DNA from 3 places in the Paenibacillus sp. FSL E2-0201 genome. Region 2 is predicted to be linked to each of the others. Evidence: riboswitches for the same ligand, from Rfam matches in the RefSeq annotation. Region 2 holds a riboswitch; each other region holds the start of a gene.

Region 1 (10,592 bases), 350 kb from region 2:
CTTTGTCGCCACTCTTATAATCATGGGTTCTAGTAGCAACAACAACTGCCATTTCTCTCGTTACAAGCTCTTTAGGCTTAAACTGATTATTATCACCTAACATAAGTCCGGTGGCAACAATGGTTTCCACATCTGCTTTAGCCCACGCAGACACTGTATTGATATCTTTAATAGCTGTACCTGGCTTCGTAGCCGGGATTGATAATGCTCTGACAATTATGGCTGCCATTTGTTCGCGAGTAATCTTGTCATTTGGCTTAAATTCATTATTAAAGCCTGTAATTAACCCTGCTTTATGCGCAGCATTCACATAAGGATAGAACCAATCACCCAGAGCGACATCCTTATAGGTAATGCCTTTGTCACTCTTAATATCAAGTTCTAATGCAGAAACTAGGATCTTAGTAAACTCTGCTCTTGTAATATGATCTTTCGGATTCACTTGACCATTATTACCTTGGATGTACCCTTTTACTGTAGCTGTTTCAATCGCTGAGAACGCCCAGGATGAGATCTTATCAGCGTCTTTATACAGTTGCTCAATGCCATTAGGAGTCGCTGTTGGAGATGGACTCACATTCGGAACACTACTGGCTTCCGGATTAGTTCCCCCACCCGGAGCAGGAGTACCACTTGGTTTTGGTGTCGCAGATGGGGTTGGCATCGGTGCATTTAGATCCGCACCCAAATTCGTAGTATAACGCCACTGAATTCTATCGCCAGCTATGGATTCAACATACACACTTCCAAATGTACTGTTCCAAGAATATCTATAGTCGATATCGCGGCTATCCAGCACTCTCTCTAGTACAGACCATACTGTGTCACCAGATTGTAGCTCTACCTGTACAGATGGAACAACATATCCCTTCTTAATCGTAAGCTTATCCACGGATAGGGTTACGTATGTCTTCGATGGAGTGGTTCCTCCACCTTCATTGCCACCATTACCGTCACCACCAGGCGTTTGTACTGCACTGGAGGAATACGCAATGTAATCAGTGAAATGATTAGTTTTTACGATTAAATCATTTCCACTATCATAGGCATACTCAGACTTACCGCTTGCAAAGCCTAAGTCATCGCTTGCAAATTTTTGAATCGCATGAGGTGCGCCATTTTGAATATAAGCTGCATCTTTTCCTTTAAGGTCCTTAAAGGTTAACGTAATAAATTGACTGAATTCTACTCTTGCACTGCCACCCATGGAAAAAGCATGAATAATGCTCTCCAGCTTCTTATCCTGAGAAATAATCTGATTCAGACTATCTTTTAGTGCAGCTTCTGTGCCTGTTAAAGGTGACATCAGTTCAATCGCAGAGGCATCTCCGCTTGTCACTTTCGCACCCTTAGGGATGACTACAGATACGTCACCTTTGGCAGCCTCAATCTGAGGAAGGTCGCTGTTACTAGGTAAACTAACACTAACCTTCGATTGTTGGTCTTTAGGAATAACTACCGTTATTTCCTTGTTGCTATCTCCGGCGCTGATCGGAACGATATAATCATGAGCATCATCATTGATGATAACTTCCGGCTTATCACCAGAAGGTAACGGGAATTCTTTTGGCCCCTCTGGTTGTACAGGTGATTGTTCAATCACCACATCATTCATATCAAAAAGACGGTTACTATGATTGGTCAGACGGTCATAAGACACAAGTGCATACGTACCTTGGTCCGTAGCCATACCATCTACTCTACCAGTGAGAATATGCTTAAATCCACCATCCGGATCAGCAAAGGTAAGCAGTGCATCTATAAGCGAATTTCCTTTTTTAACAAACCTTGGGTCACTGTGCGGATCTACGCCTACACCAGTTAAAGCAACAATAACCTGTGCGATGCTCTCACTGCTTGTGCTTCCCCAGCTTGTAAATCCACCTTGATCATTTTGCGTACTCGATAACCATGCAACCGCCCGATCCACAGCAGCTTTTACATTAGGATCCTTTGCATAGTAAGGCGCAAGTGCTTGCATCGTCATTCCGGTGATATCGGTGTCGGCTTTAGTACCAAATAACGCCCATCCACCAGTCGGTGCTTCTTTTTCTAAAATATACTGAACCAGGTTTTCTCTTGTGGTTTGATCTGTAACGCCTTCTACTACAGGAATATCATAGTTATGACTATCTAAGGCAATTAGTGCAAATATGGGACCATTAAGCCCCTGCTTCTGAACATATTGAAAATCTGCAAGTGCATTTCTTAGATCATAGCCTGCAACATTCGTGATATCTTTTCCGATCGAGGTAAGTCCTAGAATCGCTCTGGAATGCTCAGTACTTTTCGATGCGTCGAGTTTTCCATTCTTCATTAGCTTAGCTACTTCAGTAGCTACATTGTTATAATAAAGATTGTAATAGCCACTTGGAACCTCGTAATTGGCCCGTGCCAGAGAAAGAATCGACCATTCCCCGCTGCCTGTTCCAAATGACGGATTCTTTACAGTGTTTAGGATATAGGCAAGGTTTTTATTTAATTGTTGTTTTGCTACTACGGTAGTAGGCTGTTCTAATTGAACATCCGTCATGTCATAGAGACGTTTGCTATTATTAATCAGACGATCATAGGATACGAGTGCATATGTACCTTGATCCGTAGCCATAGCGTCTACTTTACCCGTGAGAATATGCTTGAATCCACCATCCGGCCCAGAGAAGCTAAGTAAAGCATCTATAAGTGAATTTCCTTCTTTAATAAACCTAGGGTCACTGTGCGGATCTACGCCTACGCCAGTTAAGGCAACAACAACCTGTGCGATACTCTCACTGCTTGTGCTTCCCCAGCTTGTGAATCCGCCTTGATCATTTTGTACACTCGATAACCATGCAATCGCCCGATCCACGGCAGCTTTTACATTAGGATCCTTTGCGTAATAAGGTGCAAGTGCTTGCATCGCCATCCCGGTCATATCGACGTCGGCTTTGGTTACACCTAATGCCCAGCCTCCAGCATCTGCTGCACCTTTTTTAACTTCTTTATCCAAGATGTACTGAACCAGGTTTTCTCTTGTGCTTTGATAGATTACTCCCTTCTCATCAGGATCAGGGAATAATACTGGAATTTCGTAGTTATAACTATCTAGTGCAATCAGAGCAAATATGGGACCGTTGTTCCCTTGCTTCTGAATATATTGATAATCAGCGAGTGCATTTCTTAGGTCATGACCTGCAACATCCGTGATATCTTTTCCGATAGAGGTAAGGCCTAGAATCGCTCTGGAATTCTCTGTGCTTTTGTTAGCGTCGAGTTTTCCATCCTCTTTGATCATCGAACTTATTTTCGTAACTACATTGTTGTAATAGAGATTGTAATAACCGTTAGGTACTTTGTAGTTCGCACGTGCTAGAGAAAGAATCGACCATTCTCCGCTGCCTGTTCCAAATGACGGATTCTTTACGGTGTTAACGATGTAGGCCAAACTTTTATCTAACTGTTCTTTGGCAGTGATTTTATAAGTAACCTGATAGGTTACATTATCTGCTTTGTTTCCTGCGCCATCCACAGCCGTTACTGCGATTACGTTACTACCTGGGTTAAGAGATGCTTTGTACTCACCATTAGTAGCTGACAGAACGACTTGGTTCAGCTTAACTACTGGAATAATGTCTTTGTAGACATTGTCTGTAACCACTACTTTGAAGCTTAAATCTTTACTGGATACTTCCTGTTTATCTTGTATACCTTCTATCAAAATCGTAGGCTTCTCTGTATCTGGCTCTTGTACTAACGCATTAATCTGCTCTACTAGAGCTTGATCAACCTCTGTTGTTACAACTGCACTATCGGCAATTGCTTCATTCGCATGAGCCGGAATTACGCTTGTAGAGAACGTCGTGATAAATACAGCTACAATGAGTAACCAAGCTAAAAACTTATTTTTCTTCATGTTTCCATAACCCTTCCCTTCTTTTCCTATGATAAAAAACAGAATAAACTTTTTAACACTACAAAAAAACCACTCAACATAACGTCAAGAGGTTTAAGATAGTGAACCGCAACAATAGCAGGCATATACTATATCAAACACCTCTCTATCGCTCGTAGAGTTTAACGGTGTATCAGAAACAGGCTGATATTCTGGCTCAAGTATCATCACCCTTGCTACCTTCCCAGTTTCCCAGTGGTACCTTGCAAGGACTCCTCTTTCACAGCGGCGGGACCGCGCGGGATTCACACCCGCTTTCCATTTAACCAATCTATGATTGTATTTCCGAAACATTCATAATTGGCACCTATTGCTAATATTAATTTTTCCATGCTTCATCATATCTAATATAGATGCTTTTGTCATGCAATATTTGTTTTTTGTATAACAAGTAGTTGGAGATAAATCTATTGAATATCAAACCATTTTAACCACAATATACTCTTTTTCTCTCAGTTCAAAACCATCCTCCAGTGACAAAGAGGCCAAATCAAAGATTCGGTCATACTTTTTATTACGTGGGTGCCCTTCCTCCTCTGCCCAGCAAGTATAAAGCTCAAACTCGGTACCAGCTACTCCGATATCTGTCATAAGTTTAAATAACTCCCGGCAACACTTGAGTGAGGCGTTATACGATCCCGGTAGAGTATCTTTTAGCTTAGGGGATACAGAGAAGCCGCCCCAATTCGGTGAAATCCGATACACAAACGGACTTCGAAAGTGCTTGCGAATCTCATCGTTCCAATACCCAAGTTCCTCTATAAAAATACCCGCTGCATCTTCTTCCGAGTCATATACAAGACAGTCCTCATCTCTTAAATGAGATAGATCTGCGATGTCATCCAAAGGAATTATGCCTTGCAGGCGCAGAGCCTCTCTTTGTTTCTTATACTCTGGTGAATTTTTCACTTCATCATATGTCTTTTCTGACAGTACACTGCCTCTTTCTCCTAACGGAAGCTCTGTAGACGAGCCTATGTAATGAAATCTGCTCACTGGTTATTCCTCCATGACTTTTGGGATCAATTCAAATCACTAATTTCCATATGAATTTACCACAAATTAGTAAGGTACTCACTACAAATGTTCTATGTTAGGGTATTTGGTAAGCGTTTACAACAAAAAATGGAGGTGCCAGTGTTCATCTACGTACCAAAGTGCTTGAGGAAAGGTCAGGTTTAAGCATCCTCAAAAATGATCTTACAAAGGAGAATTCAATGACTACTCGAATCCAGAAATCCTTCTTATCATTGACCCTTGTTACCGCTCTTCTGCTCTCTTTGTTCTCATCCATTGCCGCCGCTGCTACCAAGGACGAGCAACAAGCTAAAGCAGCACCAAAGAGTAAAATCCAATCCTACGTAGACGATATGCAGCCCGGATGGAACCTTGGCAATACTCTAGATGCTACAGGTGAGGATGAAACCTCCTGGGGAAATCCGCGTGTGACCCAAGAACTGATTAAGAAAATCGCCGCACAAGGCTACAAAAGTATCCGGATTCCTATCACTTGGGATTCACACATAGGTGAAGCACCGAACTACACCATTGAAAAAGCTTATCTCGACCGTGTCGAAGAAGTGGTCGGCTGGGCGCTGGACGCCAAGCTTTATGTAATGATTAACGTCCATCACGACTCCTGGTTATGGGTAAGTCATATGGAAGAGAAGCATGATGAAACGCTCGCGCGTTATAACGCAGCATGGACTCAAATTGCGGACCGCTTCAAGGATAAATCCGATAAGCTGATGTTCGAAAGCATCAATGAACCCCGCTTCACAGATGGCGGAAGCACCGATGAAGCGAAGATGGAGCAAATGCTTACAGAACTCAACACTTCCTTCCATCAGATCGTTCGGAACTCCGGTGGAAAGAATGATGTACGTCCGCTAGTTCTACCTTCATTAGAGACTTCTCCTACGCAGCCTAGAATGGATCAGCTCTACAAAACGATTATAGCTCTCAACGATCCGAATATAATTGCTACCGTTCACTTCTATGGCTTCTGGCCGTTCAGTGTGAATATCGCCGGCTATACCACGTTTGAAAAAGATACAAAAAACGATATCACCCAAACTTTTGATAACGTTTACAACACATTCGTAGCTAAAGGAATTCCGGTTATCGTTGGTGAGTTTGGACTACTGGGCTTCGATAAAGATACAGGTGTGATTGAACAAGGCGAGAAGCTGAAATTCTTCGAGTACCTTACCTATTATTTAAAAGAAAAGAAAATGACCTCTATGCTCTGGGATAATGGGCAGCATTTCAACCGCAAAACATATAAGTGGTCCGATTCCGAGCTGCAGGGTGTATTAATGTCCGGTCTGAAGGAACGTTCCTCCAGTACCGAAAGCGATCTGGTCTATCTTAAAAAAGGTGCAACCATCAAAGACACCAAAGTGAAGCTTAATCTAAACGGAAATAAGCTTACTACCATTAGTGTAAATGGCAAATATCTAACTAAAGGCAAAGATTACACCTTAAATGGCGAGGAGCTTACACTCAAGGCCAGCCAACTTAAAAAGCTCACAGCTTCCCAAAAATACGGTGAAAATGCTGTGTTAACGCTGAAATTCAACAAAGGCGTTGCGTGGAGACTAAAGATCATCGTGAATGACACTGCCAAATTAAGTGATGCCAAAGGTACGACTGAATCATTTGCGATTCCGACTACTTTTAATGGCAACCAGCTTGCCACGATGGAGGCTGTCTATACCGCTGGCGGCAATGCAGGCCCTCAAGATTGGACTCCATTCAAGGAGTTCGGCAATACTTTCTCACCGTCGTATAACACGAAAGAAATCAAGCTGCTCCCAGCCTTCTTTAAAGATGTTAAAGATGGAGAGGTCATCTTGAAATTCCACTTCTGGAATGGTGATATCCTTACTTACAAGATCACGAAGAGTGGCACTAGTGTTGTAGGAAAGTCTTCTTAGCTTTCACTGTATAAAATAAATAGGAGTGTCCCTTCACAGGGACACTCCTATTTTTAACTACATCATACATAAACTTCTTCATACGTTATCAACATCAAGCGATAGACCAGATATACTCCAAGATAGGCTCCCGTTAAAAGGAACATTGGATTCAAAAAAATCGCATGGATCGAAGTCATAAATACTGTGTTATCCCTTAATATTTCATATATGGCTAGGGCAGAAATATTACCTAAGATAAGCGCAGACAACACAGAAGCCACATTAAATACAATGCGCCACTTTATCCATTTCCGTTGTATCATTAGCATGACAATGGGTACCACTATACTGCCAAGTACGATTAGAAATTTCATCTAGCCACCCCGATATCTTTTTAATCCTCCAGCTCAACACTTTCGATTTGCCCCTCGGCATTCACTGTCCATTCGATATCAACACCTGGCATCAATCCAAGCTTATCCTCATCTTCGATCACTACATGATCGGGGATGGTTATGGTCTGCTCTCCCCCACCTTCGACTTTAACGGTAACCTGTTTACCATTAGACGTAGTAATCTTTCCATCATATTCAATCTGCTGTAAAACAATCTTTTGGCTCGGATCCGTAATGGTAACCCGCTTGCCGCCGTCAGTCAGCAGCTCAATCTTTTTATGATATCCATCCTTTAAAGTGACTTCCTTAATGACTCTCTGAACGCTAACATCCGCCGGAAGCCCCTCTGTATTGGTACCAGATGATGCATTGGGTTGTTCTGTTGCATTGTTCGTAGCCACAGGTGCAGTGGCTTCTGTTGTAGGCGTTGGAGTTACTTGTGTGGTTTCATTGGCAGCTTTAGAGCAGCCACTTAATAGGACGGTGCAGGCACAGATCAAACAAAGAATTGAAGTTCGAATCTGGCGTTGTGAATTTCCTTTATTCTGTGTCATCATTTACCTCCGCATTTAAATTTCTTCCAGTTCTATTAGTGGAAATAGTTTTACCTCTTATCTTTCTTTTATTCACCAGAAAATGGTCTACTTGAATTACACCCTGATGATCACAGCGTCATAGCACGCCCATATCTGGCTAAATACTCTTCCTTCTCCTTATAATCCGGCATGAGGCTTCCAACCTTTCTCCAAAAAGAGCGGTCATGATTCATATGAAGTAAATGACACAGTTCATGGATGATTACATAATCGATAACCTCCACTGGAGCCATCGCTAAGCGATAGTTAAAGGTTAGCTTTTTATCTGAGCTACAGCTTCCCCACTTGGTTCTAGACTCAACAATGTCAATGGTCTTAGGCTTTACTCTAAGCTGCGTCTGATATCTATTAATCCGTTCGCCTACAATCTTTTTACAGCTAGCAAAATAGAACTTCTTCAGCTTCAGTTTAAGCTCTTCCTCATTTAAATCCCCTGTCTCTATTAGCTCTTGCAGCGAATAATATTTGCCCAGATACAAGAACTTGCCCTCGTCTTCATACTCTTTAAGCTTTGGCGTTTCTTTGTTTGCTTCAATGCTCTGCAGCTTCTCCACTATTAATTTGCCATGACGCTCAACCACGCTTTTAATCGTCTCTTCACTTGTTTTCTTGGGAGCTTTGAGTGTTATACGCCCTGAAGAATCTATATGAATGGAGATTTTCTTGCCATTTCCATATTGAACATTAAACTCGATCACCTGATTGTCGTACTCAATCTTCATACCCACCATCGTTTCTATAAGGTTATTCACACAAAAAAGAAGAACGCGTTTAGGCGTTCTCCTATTTTAACATGATTCATTAATACACTGGATATCCTGCCACAAACATCGCTAAATACAATATACTCCCCACAACTGAAAATACAGTAAGCGCAACATCCTTTGATTTGTCTTCCGTAAGCGCAACAGCAGCAAAAGCTAGCGGAAATGCAACAAGCAAATACCGTGGGGCTGAGAGCAGCCAGGTAGCACCCACTACGAATGCAAAGTACACGATGAAATAGGCGGTGTATGAAGGTCGGATCTTTTTTGCACCCCTAAACATGATAACTAGTGCTGAGAATATAGCGACTAAATTGGGCAGCCATATCCCAAGGAAAGAACGATGATCTCCACTCTTAAAAGTGCCTACAGCATATTCCATCTGATATCTTACGGTATCAAAAAAGAGATAAAACCGTTGAGACCAATGCTCCCGCTGGTAAATACTAAACTGAAACGCATTTCCCGTGACGTAGTAATTAATATACAGATAAGCCAGCAAACCTACTGATATGATAGCGAGACAGCCAACGGCAGTGGTGATTCTATGTATAAACGCTTTTTTATTTAGTAATTTATAATTGCCTATCAGATCCCGTCCAAATTCAATGGCAACCGGTACAATCAGAAGCACCCCTGGAGAACGAGTATACGCTGCAAGTGCACCGCATAAGCATCCGATGAGCCATTCTTTTTTTCGCACAAAATATAAACACATTAAAGATAAAGCCAGAAATAGCGCTTCTGTCATCGGAATGAAGAAGAAGAACGCGGCAGGGAATATGAAAATATACTTCACGACTCGCATGGCATTCTTACGATGCATGTCTAGTGCTGCAAGCTCATAAGCAACCAAGGCGGCAACAATAGAAGCGATATTTGAAACGATGAATCCAGCAACAAGATAATTCCCTACGAATACCTGAACTACTTTAATTAAGTTTGGAAAGAAAGGAAAAAACACAATATGGTACTTCGGATCTCCTTCCGTCACGTATCCATTCTCTGCAATCCCTAAATAATGTGAAGCATCGATCCCGAATATATGCCAAGTCTCGGCAATCTTGCTAAACAGACCCCCTGAATAACCATTCTGTATAATTAAAAATACATAACCAATGAGCATAAGCAGGATACGACTCGCCAATATCCAGCCAATAATTCGAAGCCAAGCGCGCCTTCTATCCCGCTCTCTAATTTCCTGAGTCACTTCGAGTCCCGGGTTCGCCAGCACAAATGCTGTCAAAACAGGGATAGTGCGAAGCCCCAATAATACAAAAAGTACGAAACAGATCACGGATGCAAGGGTGCCCATCACGGTCCAACTTTCGGTCGTAATTGCCCAGTAAATAGCCGTCACCATCATAAAAAGTATGAAGATGAAGGAAATGATTTTGTCGTGCTTTTTCATTTGATCCTCCAATTATTTAGTCCAAACAAAAGTTTAGGAAAAAAGGATATAATTGCCTGTGGAAATATCATAATCTTTGTGTATTTTTTTGTAAATCACATCTTGTCTCTTCGTACCTTACTTCCCCTCATAGCTGCTGAAATACAAGTTCAACGGCAATTCATTATCACTTTGAAAACTGTTTGACATTCTGTAGTTTATATACAATTTATCCTCGCCCTTGCCGTAAGACCATGATTCTTCGATAGCGCCTGTTAAAGGCTTTAGCGGAAGAGCCATCCTGTCGATCTTTTGGACAGATTTCTCCACTTTGTCAGCCTCTTCTTCCACAGGTTTGTATTGGTCCAGAAAAGCACGTACCAGCTCTCTTGCCTCTTGATAGCCGCTTTCCGATCTGGGGACAACTGTTCCAACCCTGTAGCATATGATTTTATTGGTCTCAACATCTACCACAACCTGCTGTATGAACTCCATCTGATTAACAGTTAGGATATCATCCTGCATGATTGTACCTAAAGTTGTATCGTATTCACCCACACCATCGGTAATTTTCAAAGCAGCAAGACCTTCTTCG
Region 2 (10,592 bases):
ATCTATGATATCGTGAAGCTCACCTAGCTCCACATGATCACGAGGCGCAAAGCCGAATTCCGGCACCGCTCCGTTCAACCGCAGTTCTACATTATCGTTATCATCGTGGCCGATAGGTGTATCCTGCGACACTGGATTCGGCGCGAGCAGCATGAGCTCTTTACAGCGGCGTTCAGCCTCGTTCAGATCTGCTTCCAGCAGGTTCAGCCGATTATTGAGTTCCCGTACCTGTGCTTTGACGATCTCTCCAGCAGGGCGGTCACCCTTACGTAGTAATTGTTCGACCTCTTTGGTTAGCCCATTACGCTCGGCTCTCATTTGTTCAGTTTCTTGGCGCAGGCCCCGGCGCTTCTCATCCCATTCCAGTAATTCATCTAGTGGGAAGTCGATTCTTTTCCATGTGGCAGTGTTTCTTACAAGTTCCTGATTATCCTTGATCCAGTTCATTTCTAGCATATCGCTCGCTCCTTTTTGTTTAAAAGATAAGAAAGTGTAAGTTTCACACTTCACTTTATCCTTCTATTTCTCGCACAAACACTTACCGTCCTTATAAGGACGCCGAAGGTGTTTATGCTTGAAAAAACGCAAAAAACGCCCTCATCCATGGGACGAGGAGCGTCAGCTCGCGGTGCCACCCAGGTTGATCGAATCTCCTTAACAGCAGGAAAGAATCCGACCCTCTTTGGTCTTCGCGGTAACGGGCGAAACCCGGTGAACTTAGGGAGTCATTATAGGCTCCGGTCGCAGACGCCTCACGGTTGGATGCCGGTCATTGGCCTGATTCTTGGATTTAATATTGTTGTTTAGTATATCGCAAGAGTGGAATGAGTGCAAGCGTTTATGGTTTGACAATAATATCTAATCTGCGATAGGATTAGTATTAATTTAAAGTATTCCTGTCGGGATAAATATTTGCAGTGTGAGCTGCTTAAATGGGATGAAAGAGGTGGAGAAGTGGCTAAAATTGTTGTGATTAACGGAACGCCTTCCCTGGTATCGCGCATCAATGCAGTTATAGAGTATGCGGAGGCAAGCTTAACGGATCAGGGCTTTGAGGTTGAGCGTATTAACGTAGCAGAGCTGCCAGCGGAAGATTTGATTCATACCAAGTTTGAAAGTGATTCTATCGTTAAAGCGAACGGCCTTGTAGCCGAAGCAGATGCGGTAATCGTGGTTAGCCCGGTTTATAAAGCCTCTTATACAGGCGTGCTGAAGACCTTCTTGGACCTAGTTCCACAAAAGGGGTTGGCCGGCAAAATCGTACTCCCGCTCTTCATGGGTGGCAGTCTTGCACATCTTCTCACGATTGATTATGCTTTGAAACCTGTGTTGTCTGTACTCGGTGCACGTTACATTCTTGGTGGAGTGTATGCCGTGGATTCTCAGGTGGTTCGTAATGATCACGGAGTGGTAGAGCTTGCTGAGGAGCTGAAGCTGCGTCTGAATGATGCATTAGCTGAGCTTGCAGAAGAAACTACACATCGAGTAGAGCGTAAGTCTTAAGACTAAGCAGCAGGCATTCGTTTCGGATGGATTCATACCAAATATATAAGCGTCTCTTTCATACCTGATACAGGGGGGAAGGGACGCTTTTTGCTGTAGCAAAGAGGCCACCTCACTGTGAAAGTTGAGAATGGCCTCTTTTATTTAAAAAAATTATTTCAGTCTTACAAATCGTCGAATCCGTTATCGTCGCCAACCTTACCGTAGTTACGGGATTTAGCTTCGAAGAAGTCGGTTTTGGTGGCATTAAGAGCATCATCGGAGAAAGGCTTGATCCAAGGCATGCAGTTTACGTCAACGCCTTGGTAAGCTTTTTCCATACCCATCAAGGTTAAGCGTTTGTTCGCTGTATATTTGATGTAGTCGCTAAGCTCGTTAAGATCAATACCGCGGACATTAGTGAGGGTATAGTAAGCCCAGTTGGTTTCGAGCTCTACCGCGCGGTCGATCGTACGGTACACGTAATCCATGTTCTCCTTAGTGTTCAACTCAGGGAAATCTACAAGCAGCTGTTTAAATACTTCTGCGAAGAAGTAGCAGTGCTGATTCTCGTCACGTTGGATATAAGAGATCATTTGGCTGGTTGCCATCATCTTCTGGTCACGGGCCAGATTGTAGAAGAAGGCGAAGGTGCTGTAGAAGAAAATTCCTTCTAGGATGAGATCCGCTACCAGCGCATGGAAAAAGGTTTGTTTTGATGGATTATCACGGAACTCTTGATAAATATCGGAGATAAACTGATTACGCTCCAGTAGAACCGGATCCTTCTTCCAATATTCAAAAATCTCTTTCTGTTCACTATCCGACACAATAGAGGATAGAACATAGGAATAGGATTGGTTATGCACTACTTCCTGTTGTCCAATAATGGCAGAGATAGCTTCTAGTGAGGAGTCGGTAAAATAACGCTTCACGTCGCCGACGAACATCGTCTGCATCGAATCTAGCACGGCGAGCAGGGAGATATTAATCTTAAATACGCGTTGCTCTTCCGCATCCAGCATTGGGAATTGTTGCGCATCTTTGGACATTGGGATTTCATCCGCGATCCAGTGATTAAGCAGCAGTACCTTGTAGAGCTTGTACATATGCGGCATGCGGATATCGTTCCAGTTCAGAATGCCTGAGCATTCACCGTCGATGATGCGTGTGGACTGGTTAGGTGCTTCAGTATTAAAAATCTTTTGTAGTTGCATTTATTTTCCCTCCATTTTTTTGCGCGGGTAATCTTTCTTTGGTGTCTTGTTCATAGAAAGACGGTGATGGAGTAACGGAGAGGAAGTTTGGAGCTGTAGGAGCGTCAGCGACCGCCTTTGTCATCGGATGTCATCCGCTAATAGCGGTAAAGATCAAGACATCTGATGACAACAGCGGCCGGAAGCCCAAACATTCCTCGCAGTTACGAAATTCATCATCGTTTTTCTATTCAGGGCACTAAGATAATTAGCTAGCGCAAGAATCACACTCTTCTATTGTCAAAGCACGGCTACGCACATAATAAGTTGATTTCAATCCGCCCTTCCAGGCGTTTAGATGCAGTTCAAGGAACTCGGTAGCCTTGATGTCAGGACGAACATACAGGTTGAAGCTTTGACCTTGATCGACGTGACGCTGACGAGCAGAAGCCATGCGGATCGACCAGTTTTGGTCAATTGTGAAAGCTGTTTTATAGTACCAGATTGTCTTGTCGGACAGATCCGGTGCTGGGTTAGCGATCTTGTAAGTTGTTTTCTCTTCATAGGAAAGCAATTCATACAAAGGATCAATGCTGGCTGTGGAGCCGGCAATAATCGATGTGGAGCCGTTCGGTGCAATCGCGAACATCCATGCGTTACGAACACCGTCTTTAGCCACTTCTTCTTGCAGCTCGCGCCATTGTTCAGTGGTTACATATTTACCTTCTTGTTCACCGCTAACGTAGCCACGTGAAGTAAAGTATGCACCTGTCTCCCAATCGGAACCAGCGAACTTCGGATAACGGCCTTTTTCACGGGCAAGCTCCATGCTCGAACGTACCAACAGGTAGTTGATGTGTTCATACAAATGGTTGTTATATTCTACGGCTTCATCAGATTCCCAACGAATGCCCTTGAGTGCCAATAGGTGATGCAAGCCGAATGTGCCGAGACCCACTGCGCGGTACTGGCTGTTCGTGTATTGTGCTTGCAGAACTTCAATATTATTAATGTCAATTACGTTGTCCAACATACGTACTTGGATAGGTACAAGTCTTTCCAGCACACCAGCTGGAATCGCACGTGCCAAGTGAATCGAATTCAGGTTACAGACTACGAAATCGCCAGGGATTTTGGAGATAACAATCCGGGTCTTGCCATCTTTGGTTACTAACTCTTCCTGTTCAATAACGGTAGCGGATTGATTCTGCATAATTTCTGTGCACAGGTTGGAAGAGAAGACCATACCTTGGTGACGGTTCGGGTTCGTCCGGTTAACCGTATCACGGTAGAACATATATGGAGTACCTGTTTCAAGCTGTGATTTCATAATCCGTTTCATGATGTCAATCGCAGGAACTGTAATACGGGACAATTCCAGATTAGCAGTTGCTTCAGCATACTTATCACGGAAAGTGCCTTTACCAAGCTCTTCATCGTAGAAGTCTTCCAGACCAAGCGGACGACCATTCTCATCCGTCCAGCCCATAACCTTCTTCACTTCATGTGGGCAGAAGAGGTTCCAGTGGCTGCGCGATTCAACGGCTTCCATGAACAGATCCGGCAGGGTAACCCCGTGGAAAACGTCATGTGCACGCATACGCTCGTCGCCGTTGTTCAGCTTAAGATCGAGGAAAGCGAGAATATCTTTATGGAATACATCAAGGTAGACAGCGACAGCACCTTTACGTGTACCAAGCTGATCTACGCTGACTGCTGTATTGTTCAATTGGCGAATCCAAGGGATTACGCCGGAGCTAGTGTTTTTGTGACCACGGATATCCGAACCACGTGCCCGTACTTTACCAAGGTAGACGCCGATGCCGCCGCCCATTTTGCTAAGACGTGCTACGTCTGTATTGGAATCAAAGATGCCCTCAAGGGAATCGTCTACTGTATCGATGAAGCAGCTGGAGAGCTGTCCAGCGACCTTTTTGCCGGCATTGGACATGGTAGGGGTAGCAGCTGTCATGTAGATGTTGCTCATGGCCCAGTAAGCTTCTTTTACAAGCTCAAGACGTTTCTCGGCTGGCTCACGGTGCATCAGGTACATAGCGATAATCATGTAACGTTCTTGCGGAAGCTCCATCACACGACCGTCAAAATCATGCGCCAAATAACGGTCGGATAGCGTAAGCAGACCAATGTAATCGAACAGAAGGTCGCGCGTATAATCGATGCATCCACCTAGCTCAACGATTTGTTCTTTAGTGTAGTGAGTTAGAAGCTCTTCACGGTAGATTCCTTTTTTTACGAGATCCGTAATTAGCGGGTACAACTCACCGTAAGGCTCTTCTGGATAAGCTTTATAGCGGCGATGAACGGCTGCTTTTTTATAAAGAGTAGTCAGAAGGGCACGGGCAGCTGCAAACTTCCAAGTAGGCTCTTCCTTTGTTACAAGCTCTAGAGCACTCATAGTGAAGGCGTTGCTGATTTCTTCTCCGCTTACGGAGTCACGGCGCAATTTGGAAATTACTCCCCGCAGCAAAGTTTCTTTATTTAGTTGATCAAGACCTTCCAAGATACGGTCGGCGTAGACAGAAAGGCGCTTCTCATCAAAAGCCAGTTGGCGATTGTCTGGTTTTACTACGAATTGTGGCATGGTTATTTCATCCCTTCTTATTTTGGGTTAATTTTGAATATCAAAAATTGATATATTATAGCGCAGTAGGCTGCCACAGAAAGACCTCCGAGCCGTTCATGCTGGCCGGAATGTCGATTATGCGTTGGTTAGAGCTTCCTCGGTAAGGAAGTGTAGTATCTTTCAGTTCTTCTATAAATCGTCCATCTATTAACACCTGACACTGCGTAAGTAGATTCCACTCCGGCGAACCGGGAAGGGCGATTAGTTCCTCATACGTATAACCACTGTAAATCCAGATATTAAAGCCTGGGAGCACGACGCGGAGCTCATGAATGAATCCCAGAACCTCCTCAGCCGAGAAAAAAGGATCACCACCGGCCAGTGTTAAACCATCAAGCAGTGGATTAGCGGCAATTTCTGCAATAATTTCGTGTTGACGTTCCAGGGTGAAGACTTCACCGTATTTAAAATTCCACGTCTCGGGATTAAAACATCCCGGGCAACGATGGCGGCAGCCGCTGAGGAAGAGGACGGCCCGCATGCCCTCTCCCTCGTTAATCGACTCCGGATAGTAACCGCAAATATTCATAGATGCTTAACGCGGTCTCTCACTTCAGCTTGCTTGGCGGCATTAAAGCGGGTCTGGTAGTCGCCGGTTAAATAACCTGTAACTCTACGCAAACGGCGGATATGAACATCCTTCTCATGCACGCCGCAGGAAGGACAGTTTGTCCCGATTACGCCTTCGTATCCGCAGCCGGAGCAGCGGTCAATCGGGTGGTTAATGCTGAAATAGCTGACCTGCTGTTCTAGTGCGTATTTAATGATTTTGATAAAAGCGGACGGATTACTGCGGGCATTGCCATTTAATTCGACATAAGAAATAGCCCCGGCATTGCAGTATTCATGGAAAGGAGCTTCCAAGCTGATCTTCTGAGCAGCGCCTAGATCGTAGTATACAGGGATGTGGAAAGAGTTCGTATAATACTCACGGTCAGTTACACCCGGAATAGAACCCAGTACCTTGCGATCAATCTTGGTGAATTTGCCGGACAAGCCTTCGGCTGGTGTTGCGAACAAAGTGATGTTGAGATTCAGTTCCTCACTTTTAAGGTCGCAATACTCCCGCATATGACGCACGATAGCGACTGCTTTGGCGTGGACGTCCATATCCTCGCCGTGGTGTTTGCCATACATGGCTTTCATGCATTCCGCCATACCGATGAAGCCAAGCGAAAGACTACCATGCTTCAGCAGTTCGCCTACAGAGTCTTCAGGAGCGAGATGTTCGCCGCCTTCCCAGACGCCTTCTCGCATCATGAAATCGGACGCTTTAGCTTTTTGCGCGGCTTGGATGTTGAAACGATGAAGAAGTCCTTCCAGCGCAATATCCATATAATGATTTAGATCTTCATAGAAGCCAGCTTCGTCTGCGACGGTACGTCGGCCCGTTACTGTGCCGTGTGCCAGACCGAGTCGAACCAGATTCAGTGTATTAAAGGAAAGGTTGCCCTTTCCGGAGCAATGATTACGCCCAAAACGGTCACCGAGCACGCGGGTGCGGCAGCCCATTGTAGCAAATTCCGTATCAGGATCACTTGGATCATAATACTGCAAGTTGAGCGGAGCGTCCAGATTAGCGAAGTTCGGATATAGTCTGCGTGCAGAACATTCCGCTGCTTTTAGGAACAATTCATAGTTCGGATCACCTTGCTGTTGATTGACGCCTTGCTTGCATTTGAAGATTTGAATCGGGAACACAGGTGTCTCTCCGCTGCCAAGTCCGTTCATCGTTGCTGTTAGCAGGGAGCTGATCACAAGCTGACCTTCTGGTGAAGTACAAGTCCCGTAGTTAATGCTGGTGAACGGAATTTGCCCACCGGATCGGCTGGACATGGTATTCAGATTATGTACCATACTTTCAGCCGCTTGCAGGGTTTCAATCTCGGTCTCTTTTAGTGCAAAACGGAACGCTTTTGGATATAACTCCGCCAGATCGGTCCGGCTCATCGTAATCTCGCCCAAAGATTCATCAGCTTGTCCTTCTTCAAAATAATCCAGACCCTTGCGGAATAGCTTAGCGAAGGATTTGGTTACATAAGGGGCTAGATCATAGTCGAGCTTATTAGCGGATACACCGCCATATTGAGCATTTTGCTGGGATTGAAAAATGATTGCTACCAGTGACATAGCCGTCATTATGGAGTTTGGAGGACGAACACTGCCGTTGCCGGTGTTGAAGCCTTCGCGGAGAAGTTTATCAAACGGGATAAAAATACAGTTCGTCGTTCCGATCGCGTATTGATCCAGATCATGCACATAGACGACATTGTCATCAATGGCCTGCACTAGCTGCGGTGGCATCGTAAAGTTGCGGGCATACCATTTTGAATATTCACTGCCGAACTTGCTCATTTTACCGGAGAAACTCTCTCCGTTCAAATTGGCATTCTCGCGCAGTAAGTCCAAATCCCGACTGTCGATAATATCGCGCCCTAAATCAATGAGCTCTTCTAAAAGAACTTCTCGTGCATTTGTTGTACCGTTAAATTGTCTCTCCAACAACGTCATTGTATAGCTCTCCTCTCAGTCTATCGTCCTATCATTAAGAAGCCCGACCGCATAAGCGGCCGTATATTCATTCTGATCTCATAAAAAAAGCATCCCCTAGCGAGGATGGCAGAAAATGCCCGATGCGTTATGTAAATATCCACACGGATATTTGCGGTGGTCTCTCAGAAGATGACCGCATGCGGACACCGTTCCTGTTCCTCGCAGGCACTCATAGTTGGTGTCGTCGAAACAGGCAGGTCTCCTGGCTTCCGCAGGATCTCTCAGCGCCTTCCCAAGGGGTTCGTAACCCTCAGTGGCTTCTGCTGGGAGATCTGTCCGTCTTAAGCTTCTAAAAGCTTGTGAAGGACATCCGGTTACAGTGGCGGGACCGCAGCGGAATCTCACCGCACTTCCCTATTAAGCTCTAATTCAAATAAAGGATCAAAGCACCTGTCTCCACTATATTTTGTTGTGATTAGATAAAAATAACCCAAGATGTTGTGTTTGTAAACAGTTTTTTAGAAAACCCAAGCGGGGAGCGGCTTCTTTAAAAGTACTCCACAAATGATCCACAGGCTGTCCATAAGTAATCCACAATTGATCCACAGGCAGATGGAAAATGATTCATAAATTGTCCGAAAAGATGCCACAAATAGTCCATAAATGTAGTGCAGACGACCCTAGAATTCATGTAAGAGAAAGTACTCGTGGCGAAAGCTGTATTTCGGAGTACTTGGGGGGAAAGAAGGGGCATAATAATGCGGGCATCATTTGTGGGAGAGCGGTGGAGTTGTTACAATAGATGGAGACACACTTTAAAATTCGAAGGAGGTATTCCCATGCCTATTGCTGAAGTAACCGTTATTCCGATTGGAACAGGCAGTACCAGCCTTAGCAGTTATGTTGCGGATATGCAGCGAGTGCTGCAGACGGTAGAAGGAATTACTTATGAGCTTACATCGATGGGTACAATCATTGAAGGACCTCTCCAACGTATATTTGCAGCGGTGGAAGCATTGCATGAGTCTCCTTTTGCCGCAGGTGCAGAACGTGTCTCTACCTCGCTTAAAATAGACGACCGCCGCGATAAGCCCTCCACTAGCCGCGGAAAGCTGGAGTCTGTGGAGCGTAAGCTACAGGTGGAGTAGCAGCAGTCTAGGAGAGTAGAAAACAGGGAGAAATAGACTTGCGTTTCTAGCTGAAAGTTGTATAATGTTTTTTGTTTGACAGAAAATTAGCTATAAGCTGGTGTAGCTCAGGGGTAGAGCAACGCACTCGTAATGCGTAGGCCGGGGGTTCAATTCCCTTCACCAGCATATTTTCCGCTATATCAACGTTGTCAGCGTTAAATGTTGTTTTCCGGACGTTAATTCGTCGGTGCGTACCTGCTGATATACGGTTAAATATGAAGCCTCCTACGGAAAACTGTGGGAGGCTTTGTTATGTACATTTAATCACTCTACCTAATCATAATCACGGAAGCACTACGCTGACACCAGCGGGCGGTCGTACGTACGGAGTCTCTTAATATATCTTTCATAATGTAGAACTGTTGGGTATAATTGGAATAATGCTATCCTTAGGAGGTTCATACGTATGAAGAAGAAAATAGTAGGGATTGCAGCTGCAGCGCTGTTGCTCGGAGGATCAATAGGATTTGCAGCAAGCTCGTCAATAATTGGCGCTAAAGTTACCGGACTGTATACGATAAAGCAAGACGGAAAGAAGATTGCGGACGCAGCTATTATAAACGGATCAGCTTACGTACCCGTGCGCACGATATCCGAAGCGACTGGAACGGACCTGACAGTAGAAGGGAAGACAATAATACTGGAGAGTAAAGTAACGGAGAAGCCCGCGGCAATATCTGAGACTGACACAACGGCTGCAGATCGGACAGGAACACCAAAGGCAATCATTGAGGCGGCTAAACTCCGGGAAAGATTAGCAGTGGCAGAATCCAGCGTGCAATTTCTCAAAGAAGCGATCCAACAAGCGGAAGCTACTGCGGCCGATCTAACAAGCACAGCGGACCAAGAAGCTCGCAGAAGCTATATCGCCGATTTGAATAAACGCCTTGTGTACACGGAAACAGAAATTGCGCAGATCAAGGAGCAGCTTGGTGAATAAAGCACTGGTGCATGTTGAACCAAAGCCTCTATATGTTGGATCTGAGATGCACCTACCATAAGCATGATACTACGGCCATCCTTCGGGTGGTCTTTTTGTTATGTACATTTTTCCTTTTAATAGGTTTAATTAATCATATAGTTAAAGGGGATATTACTATGAACTCATTAAGCGCGAACCAGTTAACTGCGGTATTCCGGGAATTCGGAGACCACGCTTTTCTGTATCTTCCGAGGGGGTGGATATGATGCGGTGTTTAACGATACGACAGCCTTGGGCAACGTTGATTGCTCTTGGTGAAAAACAGTTCGAAACTCGATCATGGAGAACAGCCTACCGCGGGGGGTTAGGTATTCATGCCGGAATGAGGATAGATAAGAAGATATGTGAACAGGAACCATTCAGGTCGATATTGGCGAAGCATGGTTATACAGCAATAAATTTACCGACAGGGGTTATTATTGCGTTAGGTCAACTCACGGGGTGTTATGAGGTTACACCGGAGGCGGACCTAAGGGAATGGATAAAGGGAAATGAATATGATTTTGGCGACTATAGTGAAGGGCGTTTTGCTTGGAAGCTTGAAGATGTTCATCAGTTAAGTCATCCTGTACCGGCTAAGGGCAGATTAAGCTTATGGGAGCATC
Region 3 (10,592 bases), 490 kb from region 2:
GATGGCGCTGGCCGGACGGCGTGCAGGCAGTGTACATCCACAAGACCTCCGCAGAAGAGGCTTCCATGGGAACAGGAGATATTCCGCCGGTCGGAATGAAGCTCTATACTCGTGAGGAATACAAGTCTAACAATGGATACCGTGACCGATTGGATGAGATCGGCCTAGTCTCCTATACCATATTTGCTCGCCTTGCTGAGAACGGAGAGACACTGCTGGTGAGGCAAAATGACGGTGCCAACCGTGTGGTGGTCAGTGCAGGCAAAGCCAGAATTTATTATTCCATTCAACAAAAAAGAGGATTATTCGGAAAACAAAAGACCGTACATATGGCAATTACGGCAGAAGTTCCAGTAGCCCGGGATGTCCTCTGTTATGTTAAGAAACGGGGAGGACATCCCGCAGGGAAAGAGGATGGTATTCTCTTTCCCTTTGTACAAGATTTCGCCCCTGGACGAAACGTACTCCCGCCGATCGAGATCGGTAAGGATGATTTTGTACGCATCTTTTTCACCGATGGTCCTAAGTATGGGCTTTATTACGAGTTGGTGCCGGAGTAAGATATCAGTCTACGCGTACAAGCGATTGTTGGACATTGCCTGTCCATAGTAAGATACGCAGATACAACTTTTGGGAGGATGAGTAGATGTCTTTTTTTAGCCGTTTTATGAAAAAGAATCAGCCGGAGCCAAGGCCGCTTTTTTACGATATAGTGTGTCCTTATTGCTTCACCAAGTTCTCTCCGGAGGATGTGGTCTTTCGGGCTATGCATAGCCGAGAGGACGATGAGAATTACGCGCTGGGCGAGGATGACGCCTTAAATAAATACCGTGAGCGCTTTGGGCTCGATACGGTGGATGACATAGAAGCGATCATTAATCCGGCGGATATTCCGGAAGAATACCATCATTATACCGATCATGTGTTAACAGGGCTTACGGATCGCTATGGAGTGCTCACACGCAGACGGCTTTGTCCATCCTGTCATAACGAGCTGCCTGTGACTGCAGGTAAAGTTCCTAGTAACATTATCTCGATTATCGGTGCTTCCCAAGTCGGGAAGTCGGTGTATATGACCGCGCTGATTCATACCTTGCAGCATACGACAGCAGGACATTTTGATGCCGCTTGTATGCCGCTTAATGCAGAGATTAGCCGCAAGTTCCGTACGCTATATGAAGAACCGCTTTTTGAGCGTGGGGATCTGCTTGCTTCTACACAAAAGGAAAAAATGCAAGAGCCGTTTATTTTTCAATTCGTCTTTAAGGATGAAGAGAAGCCGCCGCTGACACTCGTGTTCTTCGATGTAGCAGGTGAGGGTATGGTGGATCAGGATTATCTGGGACTACATGGTCAGCATATCAAGAACTCTGCCGGTATTCTGTTTATGGTCGATCCGCTGCAAATCCGTTCGATCCGTGAGAAGATTCATATTAATATCGGCGATCGTCCGGGAGAATGGGTCTCGCAATATGACGAGCCGCGTGACGTTGTGCTGACAATGTTCGGTGATTTTATCGCCTATCAGGAAAAGAGCAAAACAGACATTCCAACAGCAGTCGTTCTTGCAAAAAGTGATATGCTGCATTCGCTGAAGGATGAGGATGGCGATTACATCAAGTCTAACAGTAATGTATTCAATAACTATGTTCATCGCAAAACATTGAATATGGATGAGTTCCATAATATCGACGGAGAGATTCGCAGATTTATTGGTAAAGTGGACAGACCTTTTAAAGATACGATGGATGTTTACTTCTCAAATACGGGCTATTTTGCGGTATCTGCTCTGGGCAGTAATCCTGTAAATCAGAAGATTGAGGGTGTGGTAAGCCCGATTCGTGTAGACGAGCCATTTATTTGGCTGCTGCATAAGCTGAAGTATATTGAGGGGAGCGACGGCCCGTGAATGCATTCTCAGGGTCTAAGATCGCCCAACAGATGTACACCCGCGAACGCCGCGGATTGTTTCGTTCCACAGAAGGCTTTGATACGGTCGCGAAGTCGGACAGTCTAGACAATAATTTTATCAAAAAAACACTGCATCCCTTCTGCCTCTATGATGCTCCGGCTGAGCTGGCTGCGCGCGGAGAGAAGGATGAGTCTGTATATCCTAGTGCGCTGCACCTGTTCCATGCAGAGAATGGCGACACAGTCATTGGGATGAGTCGTTATCAAGCAACGGATTTTACGGGCCAACGCAGCGCTTTTTTCGCACATAACTTTGTAGTTCCTGCCTCACGATCAGAAGAGATTGTTCAGAACTACGGAGATTGGCTACATGCTGATTTCGCAAGAAGCTATGACGGAGAGCTAGGCGGAACCTTGCCGGAGCTGTCTGATATTCCAGTTATACGTACGGATCGTCGCCCTGATCCTATAGCGGGCTTACGCTTGTTAGGAATTAATGAAGGAATATTTAAGGCATTGCTGCAAGCGGTGATGCTCTCTGTGGCAGGTAAGAAAAAAATCTATATTGCCCTTAATGTATCTATCACGGAGTTGTCCGCACGTGCGGTGGAGCTTACAGAGATTTTATATAGCGTGCTGCCGTATGAATTCCGCCGTAGATTAGGCGTGATTACGTATGCCAATGAACCGCAAAGCCGTAAATATATTCATCTTAGCTTTGTGGAAAAAGGTTCGCTTCGTCCCGGTGATCGCAACATCGAGAAGGATTTTACATTTGATTTGGTTTCAGGTCGGATGGGGAATGTGGATTTTGGAGAGTCTCGTCAGCCGTATGCTGATTTGGTTTGGAAGCTGTTACTTCTAAATCCAGGGGATCTTGACGATTTCGTAAGTTTTGCTGATCAGATCCTGCGTGGAGAAAGCCCTGAGCATAAGCTATCGCTCGCTTTTTATAATGAGTTAGCTGTATTTTATGAGATTGAGCAGGGGAATGAGCATTTATATACAGAGAATAAGAGCGCGGTGCTAAGCGGATTGCTCTCTTACCTTAAGGCGGAGGGTGCTATTCATTCCAGAATCCGACTGAACGATATTTTCTTGGAGCGGTTCGACCGAGAATTTGATTTAGTCCGGCAAAGGAATGTTCCAGAGCCTGCTATTATGGAGTGCTTTAAAGATTATTTTATGCTCAAGGATCATAATTACAAAGTCAGAATCGTTGATTATTTCATTAATGGAATGCTTCATAGCGTGGAAGCGGGACGCAAAGATGTTCTTAATGCAGCTTACGGGATCATTGAAAATAATGATGAGCTAAGTGCTGCGTTTTTTCAACGGGTAATGTCTGAATCGTACTTCCGCAAGCAGTTATTAGAGCCTTATATGGAGTCAAGACTAATTGCTGCATCTAAATCTGTGGACATTCTGAATTTTGTACTCCATTGGGGCCGTTTTCTGCCAGCTGCGTTAGAGCAACCTTTTGCTCAGGATGCAGTAAGGGATTACTTGCTGGAAAAGCTACAACTGGAGACGGATCCGGTTGCTGCGGTGGCGGAAATTCATAGCACTGTAGATAAAGCGGAGAAAGATCGACGTAGAGGGACAGGCGTATCTCCTAAAGTACTCTCGCTCATGCAGGATCTTGCAGCATCTGCAGACAGATTCTTGCTGAATCGGCTATCTCTTACTGAAATGACGCAGGAGGACTTATTAGAGGTTGTTTTCTTACGTTATGGCAATGTTGTGGATTGGCAGCCGCCACTAGATAGAATTAGCAAGCAGAAAGAAAATGCACTCCGCGCTGCTTATCGCTGGTTTGGTGAAGAGAAGCCGAATGAAGAGATATTTGCAGGCTTGTCTCCGAAGGAGCTGGATGATGTACAGCTGCTCGGTCGCCGTTTACTAAAGGAAGCTCGGGTGTTAGAACCGTTTGAACGTCTTCCACTAGCTTTCTACTACACGAGTCAACGCGAGGGTGGTCCGCTGGATTATGACGCATTGCTGGAGTTAGTTAAGCATAAAGCTGGTAACGACAAGGATGTGATCTATCGATTCTTTGCATGGTCTCAAGGAAATTCTTTATTTACGATATCGAATAAAAAGCTTCACCCGGGATACCGCCGGGCGATTCTGAAGTATTTCCAGAGCAGTGACCGCGAGGCATTCAAGAATCGTGAATTTCGTAAAAGCTATGTCGCTACAGCTCGGCCTGCTCTACAAAATGTCTACAATGAGGCTCGCTCCCAGCTGGCTTCCCCGCTGGCGCGCTGGATCAGCCGCAGCCGATTTCGACTCCTGATCTCCGGTTCCATCACTGGCATTCTGGTGATTATCACAATTATCGTATTCAGTATGCTGCGTCCGGAAGATCCAAAGACGGCCCTGCCTGGGACAACCCCTGCACCGACACCTGTTCAGAGTGCAGGCAATATGCTTCCTCCGGCTTCCGTATACCTGAAGGATCTAGGTACCGAAGGAGATAAGGGAAGCAGTGTATTGGTGTTCACGTTTGCTAACGCGGATGATTGTGTGCAATTTAATCCGACGGACATTAGTTTAATGACTTCATCCGATGTAGTGGATAAGAGCTTTAAGGTTGCTGCTAGCACTGGGACTTGTTCAGTGCCGTCAACGGATGGAGACTTATCTGGCGATACGAACGCCGCTGATACGACTGCGGGGACGGCGGAAGGCGTAGAGGCTACTAATACTGCAGACGAGGCATCTCCATCTCCTACACCTTCCTCTGATGCAGAGGGCAGCACAGTTGTGCCGTCCGCGACAGCTATTACAGAAGGTGAGCAACCTTCCTATCAGGTGGAGGTTACTATGGAGCCGGGTGCGACAATCGTCGAGCATAGCATGATCAAGGCTGGTAGATTTACGTTGATCGTAGATCCCGCTCCAAAGGATACAACGGGTGTTAACTCAAGTGCTGAACCTTCGGCAACTGCAAGTCCGGAAGGAACAGCCGAATAAAGTAATTTCTGATCAGCAGGACGATACCGAAAGGTTTGGTTCTGCTGTTCTTTTTTTTGTTGCTCATACAAAGCTTTTCTATAGACATGCTGTGTATTAATAGATATGATTATGAAAATAAGATAATACATATTGGAAAAGGTGCAGACTCCCCTAAATCAGAGTCTGCTTAAAAGGGAAGTCCGGTGTAAAATTCCGGCGCGGTCCCGCCACTGTAAATGCGGAGCGGCTCTTCTATGAACCACTGTCAGTAGTTAGGACGGGAAGGTGAAGAGCGGCAATGAAGCATTAGCCAGGAGACCTGCCTTTTTCGTGAGCGTTTCTATTCTTCGTGGGGTAAGAATGTGGAACATATACAGATAGACTGTGTGGTCGTAGAGGTTCACGCGCCCCAGCCTCGATTTGTTATCTTCCCGGGCCGCCCTTCATAGGGGCGGTCTTTATGTTGTGCGCTCTTATTTTGTGTAGTATCCATTCCTTTAAAGAAAGAGGCTGAACAATGAAGAAAATATTCTCCTCCAGGTTTTTTGTACTTGGACTGGCCGTATTCATGGTCATATCGATTCTTGGAACATCACTTGCTCCGGCAGGAACCATCTTTGCGGAGGCGGGCGTTAGCTCCGGGCAGGAAGCATCTGGCGATTCTGCTGCTAATGTAGAACGGATTAATGTTGCGGATGCGACCTATACGGCTGCGGAATTTATTTTAAAGGGTGGCGTGCAGTCGGATTGGCAAGCGATTGGGCTGGCTCAAGCGGGATACAAGCTGCCAGTAAGTTATCGAGCAGCTCTTGAGAAAAAGGTGAAAGATGCAGAGGGGAATTTCGCGAGCGTAACGGATTACGCGAGAATTGTACTCGCAGTAAGAGCAATAGGAGCCGATCCTACCAGCTTTGCTGGAAGCGGAACAAGTCCTGGCTATAACTTAATAGAGAAGATCTATAATCATGACAAAATCAGTGGACAGACGCTTAATAATCCGGTTTATGCTTTGCTCGCACTGGACTCAGGGAAATATAATATTCCTAAAGATGCGAAATGGACAACGGATAAGCTTCTTGCTGAGATTCTTTCCAAGCAAAATCAAGACGGTGGCTTTGCCTTAACTACAGGCGCCAGTGAGCCCGATATGACAGCAATAGCTTTGACCGCTCTAGCGGCACATAAGAGTAATCCGGAAGCTTACACAGCGGGACTACAAGCCGTATCTTGGTTATCCAAAGCTCAGGATAGCCATGGAGGTTACGGAGATAGTGCTGAAAGTGCAGCACAAGCTATTCTAGGTCTCACATCCTTTGGTGTAGATCCAAGTGGGTTAGAATATACCAAGAATAAAGTGAGTTTGATCGGTAATCTACTGAGCTACCGTCTCGCTGACGGCAGCTTCGCTCATAGCCGTGGCGGAAGCAGCAATATTCTAGCTACAGAACAGGGCCTTCAGGCGCTTGTAGCCTACAATCTACTTCATAAAGGCAGCAACAGTAAACTGTACGATTTTTCTAAGTCATCCGTTCAGAATGCACTTATCTATGCACCGATTACTGTAGAGGGTCCTGAGAGTACTTTAGCACAGGGATATGGATATGCTGGCAACGTATTAGGTGCACTAGAAAAGCTGGCTCTTCAGACGAAATTGCCAATCACGAATCCTTCCGGTGCTTATGTCACTGGAATTGGAAGTATTCTGGCTGGAACCTATGGCGGTTACGATGGTTGGATGTATGTTGTATCCCGTAATGGTCAATGGATTAATCCAGATGTTGGAATGAACGATTTTGTGCTTAAAGATTCAGATCAGGTTCTGGTCTATTATGCCGGAGATGATACTAAACTTGTTGATTCGGTAACGGTGTCCAAGCCAAGCCTCAAAGAGGGCGATTCTTTTACTGTAGCAGTGACTAGTAAGACATGGAAATGGGACGTTGTAACGAATACGTCCTCTCCGGTAATTGCCAAAGCTTCTGGCGTTCAGGTCCAAATTGGAAATCGCATCGTAACAACGAACGCAAAAGGTGAAGCGTTATTCTCAGGGAATGTTCCAGCAGGTGACTACAAGCTGACTGTAACAGGCTATCGTGAAGGAAAAGCACCATCGATTGCTAAATATACTCAAGATCTAAAGGTGATTCCAAAGAATGTAACGGCTTCACTTACCGTTGAAGGTCCGCAAGGCCTGATCGGTGAGGGGACTTTAAAGGCTTCCAATGCGCTTGAAGCACTGCAGCAATTGGCGGCGTCTAAGGATTTTAAAGTAGATATCACGAAATCGTCGTATGGTAATTTTGTATCTGGCATTTATGGCATTACGCAAGGTCTTTATGACGGTTGGTGGAGCTTCGTTGTATGGCGCAGCGGAGAATGGATCTATCCTAGTGTGGGCATGGACAGCTTTGAATTACAGGAATCCGACCGTGTTCTTGTCTATTATGCCGGAGAAACCACACAGGTTGTTGATACTGCTGTTGTATCTCCCGCACAGCCGAAGCCGGGTGAAGCTTTCACAGTAACAGTTTCTCAGAAAAAATGGGTGTGGAATAAGGATACCTTTACTTCCGATCCAGTGATTTCTCCAGCCGCTGGCGTGCAGGTCTTGATCGGTGATCAGAAGGCGATCACAAATGCTAAGGGTGTAGCTGCATTTGACCAAGGTCTACCAGCGAATACCTATACGATCATTGTTACCGGATATGCTAAAGATAGTGTGCCTAGTGTGGCGCGTTATACTCAGTCACTAAACATGACTTCAGGTGTTGTTACTCCTGCTAAAGCTACGGCCACCCTGTCAGTCATTGGGGATAGCAAGAAGGGAACGATCCTTAACAATACTACAGTAGCTCTAAAAGAAGGTGAGACAGCTTATAGCTTACTGATCAGTCAATTAGGGGATAAGGTAGTATCATCCGGAAACGCTGGTAGTAAATACGTGAAATCTATAGATGGTTTGGCCGAATTTGATGGCGGACCTAGCAGTGGATGGAAGTACAAGACGAATAGAGATGCTGATCCAAGTATAAGTGCAGACAGCTACATTTTAGAGAACGGTGATACGGTATATTGGTACTATTCATCGGGTGAATAAGTACGTTTGATTATTCGTAAGACGGGCACTGCGATTCGGAGTATTAGCGGATCGAGTGTCCGTTTTTATTTTTGTTCGTTGCAATATTTGACAACAGACACTTTTTTTCGACAATTTCATTCATAATTTTATTTAAAATCATCAAACAATTCACTTCTTTAACCGATAAAAATAGATAGTGAGTTAGATTATGTGAAGGCGGAATGTAGATGAAGAATATGAAAGTGAAGTTCAAGATTGGAATTCTTTTAGTATTTTCAGTAGTCATGTTGAACATCGTGGGGGTAACTGGCTTTACCACCATGGACAAAATGACCCAAAAAACAAAAGAGACGTACAATGAAAACTTGTTGCCAATTTCTTACGTGGGGCAAATGCGTACAAATAATCGGGCCATTGAAGCCTTTCTTTTGGAGCGTTTGATTAGCGTTGATGCAAACAAGAACAAAGACTTGTTAGAGAGCATTAAGAGAAAAGTTCAGGAAAATAATGATCTATTGAACAAGCTGAAGACCGTCCAGTACAATGATAGTGCCATTTTGAGCAAAATAAAGGAATATGAGTCCTCCCTAACAGACTATCGTGCACAAAGGGACAGTATTATTCAGATTGCCGATAGCAAAGGTAGACAAGAGGCCTTTCAAGTATTCACGGGGGATTTTAGTATTTCTCGTGAGAAAATGATCAATATGCTTAAAGGAATAAGCGATTCGTTGCTAAAGGGAGCTGGAGAATATAACTTAGAGTCCACTGCTTCCGCTGAAAGAATGAGGACTAAAAGTATAGTATTGATATCGTTCTCTTGGATTATTTGTATCGTGCTTAGTGTAGCAATCATTCGACTGATTACGAAACCTCTCAAGGAACTGCAAGGTTTAATGAAGCGGGCGGAAAATGGAGATTTAACCGTCATAGCAACGTATACCGCTAAGGATGAAATCGGCCAAATTAATAGCTCATTTAACAATATGCTGGAGAGCTTACGAAAGATGATGCAAGGTATCGCGGAGAGTGCAGAGTTGTTATCAGCCTCATCGCAAGAGATGAGCGCTAGTGCTGAGCAGACCTCGCTGGCTTCGCAAATGATCGCCGAATCTTCAGGTGAGATTGCAGCGGGCTTTGATGAACAGACGGAAAGCATTAATCGTACCTCTCAGTCTATACAAGCTATGACTAATAATATTTCGGCCGTAGAAAGTAGCAGTTTTGAAATGTCCGACCTTATGGGAGTTGCTTCTGGTTCAACAGATCGAGGGGTAATCGCCGTAGATAACATTATTGAACAGATGAAGGAAATCGACTCCAGCGTAACTCAGAGCCAAGAGATTATTAGTAACCTTGGGGAGCTGTCTCAGGATATAAATACAATAATTACTACGATTAACGGAATTGCAACACAGACAAACTTGCTGGCGCTTAATGCTTCTATCGAGGCAGCGAGAGCTGGAGAACATGGACGTGGCTTTGCTGTAGTTGCTGGAGAAATTCGGGGGCTTGCAGAAGCGACGCGAAACAGTTCACTGAAAGTAACAGATATTATTACGCATATTCAAAAGCAAACTGAAAAAGCAGTAGAATCAATGGCTTCAGGCTCTGAACTAGTCTCTAACGGCGTAGTTCAAAGTCAGTTCGTATCTCAAGCGTTTCATGAGATTCAAAGTTCCATTAAAGAGGCTACGCTGCAGACCGAAGAGATTAGAGAGGCGGTTGCGCATGTCTCTTTAGAGTCACAAGGTGTAGCGGCAGCAATGGAACAGGTCAATGCTATATCCAATAGAGGGGCAGTGGGTGTTCAGGACACCAGTGCAGCTAGTCAGCAGCAACTGTCTGCTATGGAGGAAATGTCCGCATCAGCTCAGTATTTAGCGGTGCTGGCGGAAGATCTGCAGAAGACTTTAGCACGATTTAGATTATAACGCGAAATGAAAAAAAAAGGACGTCCCAGAGCCATTTAGGCTTTGGAGACGTCCTTTTGTGTGTTAATGAATGGAATTAAGCATACCAGCCCCATACGAAGATGAAGAGCGTACCAAAGATCGTAACTAAGCCAACGAATAAGGCATAGGCGATATTGATATAAAGTTCTTTCTTGGTATCCGCTGATTCTCCAATATGCATGAACAGGAAGAGCTGCAGGGAAGCCTGAATGAGGGCTGTAACAAGCAGGATAGCCATGTTTGCAGTATTGGATAGATCCAGATAGATTACGGCAAGTGCAGCCACAGAAAGGACAAGAGAGGCTAAGAAACCCATCACATGGCGAATTGGAAACAGTTGCTTCATCATGCTACATCAGTCCTTTCAGATAGACGAAGCTGAAAATAAAGATCCAGACAACGTCCAAGAAATGCCAGTACAGCGAGAAGATAAAGGATTTATTGGCCGTAGCCGGATTAATACCTTGACGCTTCAACTGGATTAGAATAGCCGCACCCCACAGGAACCCGAACGATACGTGAGCTCCGTGTGTTCCCAGCAGTACAAAGAGACTGGATAGGAAACCACTGGTTTGAAGTGTAGCCCCTTCGTGAACATAAGTGACAAACTCCGTGATTTCAATACCAAGGAAGCCGAGACCCATTAACAGGGTTAGTCCGAAGAAGACCATCATGGCTTTTTGGTA

Evidence for each region. A riboswitch is a leader RNA that binds a small molecule or an ion and turns the genes downstream of it on or off. The one in region 2 is predicted to bind cobalamin.
Region 1: another riboswitch for cobalamin. It lies ahead of NSU15_RS03780 (S-layer homology domain-containing protein); the one in region 2 lies ahead of NSU15_RS02305 (anaerobic ribonucleoside triphosphate reductase).
Region 3: another riboswitch for cobalamin. It lies ahead of NSU15_RS04395 (DUF4430 domain-containing protein); the one in region 2 lies ahead of NSU15_RS02305 (anaerobic ribonucleoside triphosphate reductase).

The regions. Positions count from the first base shown of each region.
Region 1 is NZ_CP150154.1:854,334-864,925, reverse strand. Features, by position in the region: gene NSU15_RS03780 (S-layer homology domain-containing protein) at 1-3,892, opposite strand, end outside; cobalamin riboswitch at 4,056-4,257, opposite strand; gene NSU15_RS03775 (hypothetical protein) at 4,349-4,927, opposite strand; gene NSU15_RS03770 (cellulase family glycosylhydrolase) at 5,149-6,870, shown strand; gene NSU15_RS03765 (transposase) at 6,933-7,226, opposite strand; gene NSU15_RS03760 (hypothetical protein) at 7,247-7,804, opposite strand; gene NSU15_RS03755 (SprT family zinc-dependent metalloprotease) at 7,912-8,565, opposite strand; gene NSU15_RS03750 (hypothetical protein) at 8,645-10,018, opposite strand; gene NSU15_RS03745 (hypothetical protein) at 10,136-10,592, opposite strand, start outside.
Region 2 is NZ_CP150154.1:502,865-513,456, forward strand. Features, by position in the region: gene serS (serine--tRNA ligase) at 1-456, opposite strand, end outside; gene NSU15_RS02280 (hypothetical protein) at 604-807, shown strand; gene ssuE (NADPH-dependent FMN reductase) at 955-1,503, shown strand; gene NSU15_RS02290 (ribonucleotide-diphosphate reductase subunit beta) at 1,668-2,699, opposite strand; gene NSU15_RS02295 (ribonucleoside-diphosphate reductase subunit alpha) at 2,947-5,280, opposite strand; gene nrdG (anaerobic ribonucleoside-triphosphate reductase activating protein) at 5,336-5,851, opposite strand; gene NSU15_RS02305 (anaerobic ribonucleoside triphosphate reductase) at 5,848-7,833, opposite strand; cobalamin riboswitch at 8,050-8,284, opposite strand; gene NSU15_RS02310 (MTH1187 family thiamine-binding protein) at 8,655-8,963, shown strand; tRNA gene NSU15_RS02315 (tRNA-Thr) at 9,060-9,131, shown strand; gene NSU15_RS02320 (hypothetical protein) at 9,412-9,945, shown strand; gene NSU15_RS02325 (ASCH domain-containing protein) at 10,190-10,592, shown strand, end outside.
Region 3 is NZ_CP150154.1:995,895-1,006,486, forward strand. Features, by position in the region: gene NSU15_RS04380 (beta-mannanase) at 1-560, shown strand, start outside; gene NSU15_RS04385 (hypothetical protein) at 647-1,909, shown strand; gene NSU15_RS04390 (hypothetical protein) at 1,906-4,890, shown strand; cobalamin riboswitch at 5,013-5,214, shown strand; gene NSU15_RS04395 (DUF4430 domain-containing protein) at 5,390-7,969, shown strand; gene NSU15_RS04400 (methyl-accepting chemotaxis protein) at 8,179-9,885, shown strand; gene qoxD (cytochrome aa3 quinol oxidase subunit IV) at 9,962-10,252, opposite strand; gene qoxC (cytochrome aa3 quinol oxidase subunit III) at 10,257-10,592, opposite strand, start outside.